DNA from 2 places in the Blautia sp. OM07-19 genome. Region 2 is predicted to be linked to the other one. Evidence: riboswitches for the same ligand, from Rfam matches in the RefSeq annotation. Region 2 holds a riboswitch; the other holds the start of a gene.
What was found. A riboswitch is a leader RNA that binds a small molecule or an ion and turns the genes downstream of it on or off. The one in region 2 is predicted to bind cobalamin.
Positions count from the first base shown of each region.

Region 1 (4,922 bases), on a different contig from region 2:
GCGGCATCCTTATTCTGTGTATTGTATGTAATGTTTCTATTATATATGCATTACTGGCAGGCTTCGTGATCTTTGGCTGTTATGCAAAGAAAAAAGGCTTTTCGGTAAAAGAGATCCTGCATATGGCGGGCGAGGGAATCTGGAAAGTCAGAAACATCCTGATCACCTTTATGCTGATCGGAATGCTGACCGCACTCTGGAGACAGGCAGGAACGATCCCGGCGATCATCTGCTATACGATCCATTTTATAAAACCATCGGTTTTTCTTCTGATGGTATTTCTTTTGAACTCGCTGGTTTCGGTGCTGACCGGAACTTCGTTCGGGACGGCGGCAACAGTAGGCGTTGTCTGTGCGACGATGGGATCTGTCCTTTCGGTATCTCCGTGGCTCTGCGGTGGCGCGATCCTTTCGGGAATCTTTTTTGGTGACCGCTGTTCACCGGTCTCGACCAGCGCCCTTCTTGTGTCAGAACTGACAGAGACCAGCATTTATAGAAACATCCGAAATATGGTCCGCAGTGCGCTGATTCCCTTTGTACTGGTCTGCATCTTGTATACAATGGTCGGAATGAGGACTTCCCATACACAGGAACTGCCGGATCTTACCGGAGTTTTTCATCAGGAATTTCGGATCGTCTGGTGGATATTTCTGCCGGCACTGGTGATTCTGACCCTGTCCGTGGCGCAGCTCGGAGTCAAAATTTCCATGCTTGCAAGCATTGCCGTGGCACTTGTCTTATGCGTTTGGATACAGGGGATGCCGCTTATGGAACTCCCGCACATCCTTATCTTTGGCTTTCACAGCGAAAATGCAGAGATTGCTTCCATGCTGGATGGAGGAGGGATCGTTTCCATGCTGAGAGTCGGTGCGATCGTGTGTCTTTCCTCATCCTATTCGGGGATTTTTGAGAAGACAGGGATCCTCGACGGGATCCAGACAACAGTAGAGTCTCTGGCACAGAAAACATTTCCGTTTCTTGCGATCCTGCTCACATCAGCAGCAGCCAGCGCGATCGCCTGCAACCAGACACTTGCGATCATGCTGACACAGCAGCTCTGCGCCAGAACAGAACGAGACAAAGAGCGGTTTGCGAATGACCTGGAGGACAGTGTCGTGATCCTTGCACCAATGATCCCATGGTCGATCGCGGGGGCGGTTCCGCTTACAGCAGTCGGTGCACCGCAGAGCAGTATTTTATTCGCGTTTTTCCTGTATCTGCTGCCGCTTTGCAGGGTATTGGATGGAATTCGGAAGAAAGGATAAGAAAGATGAAATTTACAAGAGAACAGATAGCAAAAGCGCTGAAACTTTATGTCATTACGGACCGAAGCTGGCTGAAAGAAGACGAAACACTTCTTTCTGTCTGCGAAAAGGTAATCCAGAACGGGGCAACCTTCCTTCAGCTCCGAGAAAAAGAACTGGGTGCAGAGGAGACAAGAAAAGAAGCCATAGAACTTCAGAAACTCTGCCACAGATACAATATCCCCTTTGTGGTGAATGACAGTGTGGAAATCGCGCTGGAAATGGACGCGGACGGTGTACATGTCGGTCAGTCAGACATTAAGGAAAGAGACATCCGTGCTATGATAGGACCGGACAAAATCCTCGGGATGACAGCCAAGACTGTTGAACAGGCGATCGCAGCCGAAAAAGCCGGAGCAGATTACATCGGAACAGGGGCGGTTTTTGGCAGCACAACAAAGAAAGATGCCAAATATCTTTCCATGGAAGACCTGAAGAAGATCGCAGCCTCTGTCAGTATTCCGGTCGTGGCGATCGGCGGGATCAACAGCGAAAATGTCTCACAGCTTGAGGGCAGCGGAGTCAACGGTGCAGCCGTGATCTCGGGGATCTTTGCAGCGGAAGATCCGGCAGCAAAAACAGCACAGATGAGCAGGCTGACCGATATATTTTGTTAAAAATAGCCCAAATGTATTGTAATTTGTCAAAAAATATGATACTGTATAGAAAATTGAATAAAGAAGATAACAGGTGCCGAGGGCATTGTTCATGAGGTTAAAAGGGAAACAGGTGAGAAACCTGTACGATCTCGTCACTGTAAGCACGGAGTACGGTTCTGTATGCATTAAGCATGATCACTGGGAAACTGGGAAGATAGAACCATATGTTGAGCGGCAAGTCAGGAAACCTGCCTGTTGTCTGGTACGGGAATATGGATTCCAGATCACGAGTAATTGGTCGTACCGTTTTTTGATAGACCACTTACCCCTTTTTTGAGGGCTTTTTTTGTGTGCAGGATTCTGTTCAGTTTTCGTACTGTAATGTCAAAGGAGGACAAAAACATGAAAAACAAAACTGTAAAAGCACTTGCAATACTGTTAGCGATCACAACTGTATCTATGATGGGTACAGCAGGAGTTATGGCTTCTGACAACACAGCAGAGGACACTGCAACAGAGGCAGCAGCAGATGACGCAGATGACGCAGATGACGCAGAAGCAGCAGATGACGTTGCACTACTGAGCGACAAGACAGAGGACACTGCAACAGAGGCAGCAGCAGATGACGCAGAAGCTGCAGACGATACAGCAGAGGCATCTGATGATGACCAGGCAGCAGCAGACAACGTTGCAGCACTGATCGACAAGATCTACGTTCAGGAAAGAAACGACACAACAGATGAGGACTGTAAGGCAGCCAAAGAAGCATGGGATGCTCTGACAGACGCACAGAAAGAACTGGTAGAAGGTGAAGAAGCAAGCCCGGAATATTTCGGACGTGACACAGGCGATGCTTCCAAGGATGACCCACGCAACCAGGATGAGATCGGTGAGAACGAACTTCTTGTTGTAAGCTTTGGTACTTCCTTCAACGACAGCCGTGCACAGGATATCAAAGGAATCGAAGATGCTCTGGCAGCAGCTTATCCGGACTGGTCCGTAAGACGTGCTTTCACAGCACAGATCATCATCAACCATGTAGAGGCAAGAGATGATGAAGCAATCGACAACATGGATCAGGCTCTTGACCGTGCAGTAGCAAACGGAGTTAAGAACCTTGTTGTTCAGCCTACACATCTGATGCATGGTGCTGAGTACGATGAGATGGTAGAAGTAATCGACAACTACAAAGACAAATTCGAATCTGTAGCAATCGCAGAGCCAATGCTTGGTGAAGTTGGTGATGACGCTACTGTGATCAACGACGACAAGAAAGCAGTTGCACAGGCTATCACAGATGAAGCTTGCAAGGTAGCAGGATATGACAGCATGGAAGCAGCCGCAGAAGACGGAACAGCATTTGTATTCATGGGACATGGTACTTCTCATACAGCAAACGTAACATACGATCAGATGCAGACACAGATGGGAGACCTTGGATTCACAAACGCTTTCATCGGAACTGTTGAAGGTGAGCCGGAAGACACCGCATGCGAAGAAGTTATCGCTAAGGTTAAAGATGCAGGCTTCAAGAAAGTTGTTCTTCGTCCGCTTATGGTTGTAGCTGGTGACCATGCAAACAACGATATGGCTGGTGATGATGAAGATTCCTGGAAGAGCCAGTTCGAGGCATCCGGAGCATTTGACAGTGTTGACTGCCAGATCGAAGGTCTTGGAAGAGTCGCAGCAGTTGAGGATCTGTATGTAGCACATACAAAAGATGCTATCGATTCTCTGGGAACAGCTGATGATGCAGCAGAAGTAACAGATGACACAGAAGAAGCTTCTGATGATGCAGCAGCAGAGGAAACAACAGACGATGCAGCTGATACTACAGAAGAAGCAGCAGAATAATAAAGAAACAGTTTTTATGTAAGATAACGGGGCTGCCCGGGAGGATCTAGGTCTTTCCGGGCATTTCCTGTAAAAGCAGGAGGAAAATATTATGAAACGTTCAGTGGCAATGATGGCATGCGTATTAAGCGGAGCACTTATGCTTGGAAGCTTTACGCCGGTTCTGGCAGAAACAGAAGTCAAGTCAGTTTCTACAGCAACAGCAGATGCCAAGAAGGATGATGCCAAGGCTGATACAACCGATAAGAAGGACGATGCAAAGGATGCAGTTCTGGAAGATGGCACCTACAGTGCTGAGTTTGACACAGACAGCGGAATGTTCCATGTAAACGAAGCAAACGATGGCAAGGGAGTCCTGACAGTCAAAGACGGTAAGATGACACTTCATGTAAGTCTGGCTTCCAAAAATATCGTAAATCTGTTTGTGGGAACAGCAGAGGATGCACAGAAAGATGGTGCAGAACTTCTCCAGCCGACAACAGATACTGTTACATACAGCGATGGAATGTCAGAAGAAGTTTATGGTTTTGATATTCCGGTTGAAGCTATTGACGAAGAATTTGACCTTGCCCTGATCGGAAAGAAAAACAAATGGTACGACCATAAGGTAAAAGTCACCAATCCTCAGAAAGAATCTGATGAGACAGCAGCAACAGAAGAGACGAAGGACACTTCAACAGACGATACAAAAGAAGCGTCAGAGAAATAAAATTGTCTTTGGACAAAACGATAACCAAATATGCAGTACAATAAAAATATCCTGTACGGATCCAGTGTCATAACTGAACCCGCCAGGATATTTTTTTATGTAGTAATATCGATCAGTGAAACTGAGGGATATTATTTGATGCGGATCTTGAATGTTGCTTTCTTTCCAGATCCGTCTGTTGCTTTGGCAGTGATGGTAACTGTACCTTTTTTGCCTTTGATGGTTTTGACTTTACCGTATTTGTCAACGGTAGCAAGTTTTGTATTGCTGGAAGACCATGCAAGTGATCTGTTTGCGCTTCCGCCCTGAGAAGTAACGGCTGCGGTTACTTTTGTGGACTGACCGTTGGTAACGGTAGTTTTTCCGGAAAGCCTGATGCTCTTTACAGAACCTTTCATGCAGGCAAGGGTGATTCTTGCATATTTCTTGCTGCCATCTTTTGCAGTAGCTGTGATG
Region 1 covers NZ_QULA01000016.1:28,392-33,313, forward strand. The annotation lists gene DXC01_RS11810 (Na+/H+ antiporter NhaC family protein) at 1-1,265, shown strand, start outside; gene thiE (thiamine phosphate synthase) at 1,271-1,921, shown strand; cobalamin riboswitch at 1,976-2,173, shown strand; gene DXC01_RS11820 (sirohydrochlorin cobaltochelatase) at 2,306-3,757, shown strand; gene DXC01_RS11825 (hypothetical protein) at 3,849-4,466, shown strand; gene DXC01_RS11830 (Ig-like domain-containing protein) at 4,598-4,922, opposite strand, start outside.
Region 1: another riboswitch for cobalamin. It lies ahead of DXC01_RS11820 (sirohydrochlorin cobaltochelatase); the one in region 2 lies ahead of DXC01_RS18945 (ABC transporter substrate-binding protein).

Region 2 (4,922 bases):
ATCTCTGAGCTTCATCATCTGACGCACGATCTGTGCCTGCGTTGTTACATCCAGTGCAGAAGTCGGTTCATCTGCAAGAAGAAGCTTCGGCTGATAAGTCATTCCCATCGCAATACCAACTCGCTGTCTCATACCACCGGATAACTGGAAAGGATAAGATTCCATAATATTATCCGGAGACGGAAGTCTCATTCGCTCCAGCATTGCGATTCCCTTACTCCATGCCTCTTTTTTGGAAATTTTCTCATGAGTAAGAATATATTCTGTGAATACTTTTCCGACTTTACGTGTCGGATTCATCATTGCACCACTGTCCTGAAAAATCATGGAAATATCAGAACCACGAAGTTTTCTCCACTGTTCCGGTGTATAGGATAAGAGGTCTTCTCCTTCAAATGTAATACTTCCTTCTGTGACCTTACCGCCACCTGCAAGAAGTCCCAGAACAGCACGGATAACAGTGGTTTTTCCACTTCCGGATTCTCCTACCAGAGAAACGATCTGTCCCTCTTTCATATCCAGATTAAAATTCTGAACAGTTGGAACATTTTTGTAGGAGATTGTCACATTATCTAATTTCAGCATGTTTATTCCTCCTACTCATTTCTTGGATCGAGGATATCACGGATGGAATCCCCAAGCATATTAAATACAACAACTACTACAAAAATAGCAAGACCCGGGAAGATCATCAGCCACGGAGCGGACTGCATACACGCTCTTCCTTCATTCAGCATATAACCCCATTCCGGTGCCGGCGGCTTCGCGCCAAATCCCAGGAAGGACATTGCTGCCAGTTCCAGCATCATGGAACCTATATCTGTCGCAGCAGTAATGATCAGTGTAGGAAGTGCATTTGGAAGCATATATCGAAACAGCATATACGGTGTTTTGGAACCGGTAACGATCGCTGCTGATACATAATCCCTGTCACGGATCTTCATAACCAGGCTTCGTGCCAGACGCGCATATTTGGTCCAGCTTACTACTACAATAGCGATGATCGCATTTTTGATACTTGCGCCCATAATACCTGCAACAGCAAGAGCAAGTACCAGTCCTGGGAAAGCAAGCATCATATCTGCAATTCGCATAATAACAGCATCAATGACACCTCCGAAATATCCTGCAAGGACTCCGGTAACAGTTCCCACCAGAAAGATCAGGGCAACAACACCAAAGGTTGCTGACAGAGATGCACGTGCTCCATAAATAACTCTTGAAAAAATATCCCTGCCCATTTTGTCGGTTCCAAAAATATGTTCCTTGCATGGCGGAAGCAGTGCATCTACCAGAGAACCTTTTAACGGGTCAACCCCTCTGGTTACCACCGGTGCAAATACTGCTGTCAGAATAATACAGACTGCAAGAATAGAAAACACGACAAAAGTTTTATTTGCTAAAAATCTGTTTTTCTTTTTCATGATTCTACTCCTTTAAACGCATACGTGGATCAATATAAACATAAGATGCATCAACGATCAGGTTAATGACCATATAAATCAGGGCAAGCCATAATACATATCCCTGGATCAGATTGTAATCACTGGATGTGATTGCTGAAACTGCAAGGTTTCCAAGACCCGGATAAGAGAAGATTACTTCTACAACACTGGTTCCTCCAAGAAGTGATCCTATGGAAAGACCAAACATTGTGATCAGCGGAAGCAATGAATTTGGAAATACATTGCCCCAGATAATCTTTGATTTCTTTACTCCTCTTGCCTGTGCACCGATCACATAATCCTGACTCAGTTCATCCAGCACCGCTGTTCTTACCTGTCTGGTATATTTGGAAGACATTGCAATCGCAAGTGTCAAAGCCGGAAGAAACAGACTCTTAAAGTCTCCCGCAGAACTGATAACCGGAAATGCATTGATATAAACACAGAATGCCAGCATTAACAGAAGTCCAACCCAGAAGTTAGGCATCGCACATCCGAGGAATGTAATTCCCCGGACGAGATAATCGATCCATTTATCTTTATATATGGCAGACAACATACCTAAAGGTACAGAAATAACCAGCATAAGGATCATGGCCATTAATGTAAGTTTCAAAGTCGGCCATAATCTGGCTGCAAGAAGTTCTGTAACTGGTTTATTTAAGCTGTATGATTTGCCAAAGTCACCTTTCAGACAGTTCTTAAGCCATCTGGTATACTGCACCAGAAACGGATCATTCAGACCAAGTTCCTCGCGTGTCTCCTGAACCATTTCTTCAGTAGGCATTACACCGGTTGCCGTGTACATGTTTCGTACAGGGTCACCTGGTGACATAAAGGTCAGTGCAAATGTAATAAAGCTGATACCGATCAATACGATCACAATCTGTAATAAACGCTTGATTATTTGCTTTTTACTCAAAAAAGACACCTCTTTTTATTTCTGTTTGTAACTATTCAGTAACTTCACAATTCGCAGACTTTTCTTATTCTGCAGGAGTAATTTCTGTTGACAGCCAGTAGTAATCTGCTGTATGGATATGTGCAGAACCAACTTTCTTACTGTAGATCATAGATGAGTTGTAGTATCCATCAATCAGAACCGCTGCATCATCTACCAGGATCTGCTGCATCTGGAAGATCAGATCTTTTCTCTTTTCCGGATCCATTTCACCTTTTAATTCTTCATATAACTTATCATAGTCCGGGTTGGAGTATGCGCAGTAGCTGGTATCAGTTGCCCAGTTAGCCATATATGCCAGAGGATCTCCGGTACCAACAGTGATCCAGTTATTGTTATTAAAGTCATAATCCAGTGCTGCAAGTTTACTCCACTGATCATCTGAGCTTCCGTATTCAGGAACAACACCGATGCCGATTTCTGCAAGATACTGTGCGTGAGCATCTGCAAAGTCATTCAGAAGACGGTTTTCATAAGAAATATATCTAAGGTTGATATTCTGGCCATCCAGTTCACGGATTCCATCTCCATCTGTGTCAACGATTCCTGCATCATCCAGAATCTGTTTTGCTTTTTCCGGATCATAGGTATATGGATTCTCAAGTTTGTCGTAATCATAGTTCAGAGTAGATGGCAGTACGGAAAATCCTGGTGTATAAAGTCCACCGATTGTTCTGGAATTACAGATTGTATCATAGTCAATTGCCATCAGGATTGCCTGACGAAGTGTTTTGTTTCCAAGAACACCATCAAAGTTCATCCATGCAAATCCGCAGCGTACACCGGATGCAATATCAACAGTAAAGTCATCACTGTCCTGGAAATCCTGAATATCTGCTACATTTGTGATATTCTCAACCAAGTCTACCTGACCACTCTGGAGAGCCATTGTTTTTGCGGAGTTATCTCCCATGAACAGCAGATTGATCTTATCGTATGGAACATCTTCACGATAATACTCATTTGCAGCTAATGTATAACCAACACCTACACCATTGAATTCTTCAATCTTGTATGGACCTGTTCCAATAATTCCATTATCGTAGTTTTCAATATGTTCTACATCTGTGATTCCCATAGTTGGGTGGCAGAGCTGTCCTACAAGGTTTGCATATGGTTTGCTTGTTTTGATGTTAATAGTATTTGCATCATCATCTACAGTAACTTCTGCTTCAAATTCCAGATATTTCTCCGGTTTGGCAGATCCGGAAGGTCCTACCTCTTTCATGTGATCAAAATACTCTTTTACCTTTGTCGGAGTTAAATCACATCCGTCAGAGAATTTAATTCCGTCTTTCAGCTTGATCGTCCATTCTGTATGCTCGTCATTTACTTCATAACTCTCAGCAAGCCACGGGATAACTTCCATATTGTCATCGAATTTAAATAATGCTTCAGCAATACCATATCTCATAGCATTCCATCCACTGTTTTCATCATTTGCACTGTTTACACATCCATCTGTGTACATCTGACATCCGAAGTTTAAAACCTTCTCATCACCCTTCGCCTGTACAGTAACTCCCATTAATAATGCAACTGTTGTTGCCGCTGCTAACACAAGTAATTCTCTTTTTGTTTTTTTCATCCTTTACTTCCTTTCTTTTTTTGTTTCTTCGTTGTTTTTCTTCCTTCTCATACTGTCCATTCCTGTGATTTTGAACGAAAAAAAAGACAGATGCTCCCACATCCGTCACGAAATCTTACCATTAAAGAATCAAACATATATATGCAACACATGAAGTTGTAACTCTTAAGCAGGATTTCTCGTCGTCCGCAAGAATCTCTTTTACCAGAAATAAGCAGGTCTCCTGACTTAAGCTTACCCATTTTCAGCACCTTCCCAGAAAAATATCTTCCAGTGGCATTCAGCTGAAAACCAACTATCACAGTGACGGGATCGTACCGGATTTACACCGGTTTCCCTTTTAATCAGACCAGCAGGACGCTTCTGCTGGTCTGAACTTATCTCTAAAATCATTAAATGACCGTATGAATACTCATCTAGCATAACATACCATCATGTATACGTCAATTATTTTAGACTCTTATTTTCTATCTATTTTTCCGTAAATTTCCGGAATTTCTCAAAATTTGTTTCCGGTGTATAGGATTTCAGAACTTCCATCATGTCCTCTACACTATATGTATTATCATACATTCCAATAGATAACGCATACTGCTTATTAAACTCATCTACTGAATCCGCTGTCCAGAATGACTGCTGCAGCCGGAAAGCACTTCCATCTTCACGGTAATCTTCTGCAAAGCCTTCCAGAGCATTTTTCATGGCAACAAATGATGGTGCAACGATAGCACCGTATTTTCCTACAAGATAGTCGATTCTTTCCTTGCCGTTATATCCCTTTTTATTAAACATTTCGTATGTATCTTCTGTAAAACAGTCAATGGAACCCAACAATACATCTGTACTGTTCTCTTCTTCATAAGCATCAATTATCTTGATAAAATCACTTGCGCTCACTACACTCAGAATAACATTATAATCTCCTGTA
Region 2 covers NZ_QULA01000053.1:1,387-6,308, reverse strand. The annotation lists gene DXC01_RS18960 (ABC transporter ATP-binding protein) at 1-585, opposite strand, end outside; gene nikC (nickel transporter permease) at 597-1,424, opposite strand; gene nikB (nickel ABC transporter permease) at 1,429-2,376, opposite strand; gene DXC01_RS18945 (ABC transporter substrate-binding protein) at 2,432-3,994, opposite strand; cobalamin riboswitch at 4,191-4,390, opposite strand; gene DXC01_RS18940 (hypothetical protein) at 4,466-4,922, opposite strand, start outside.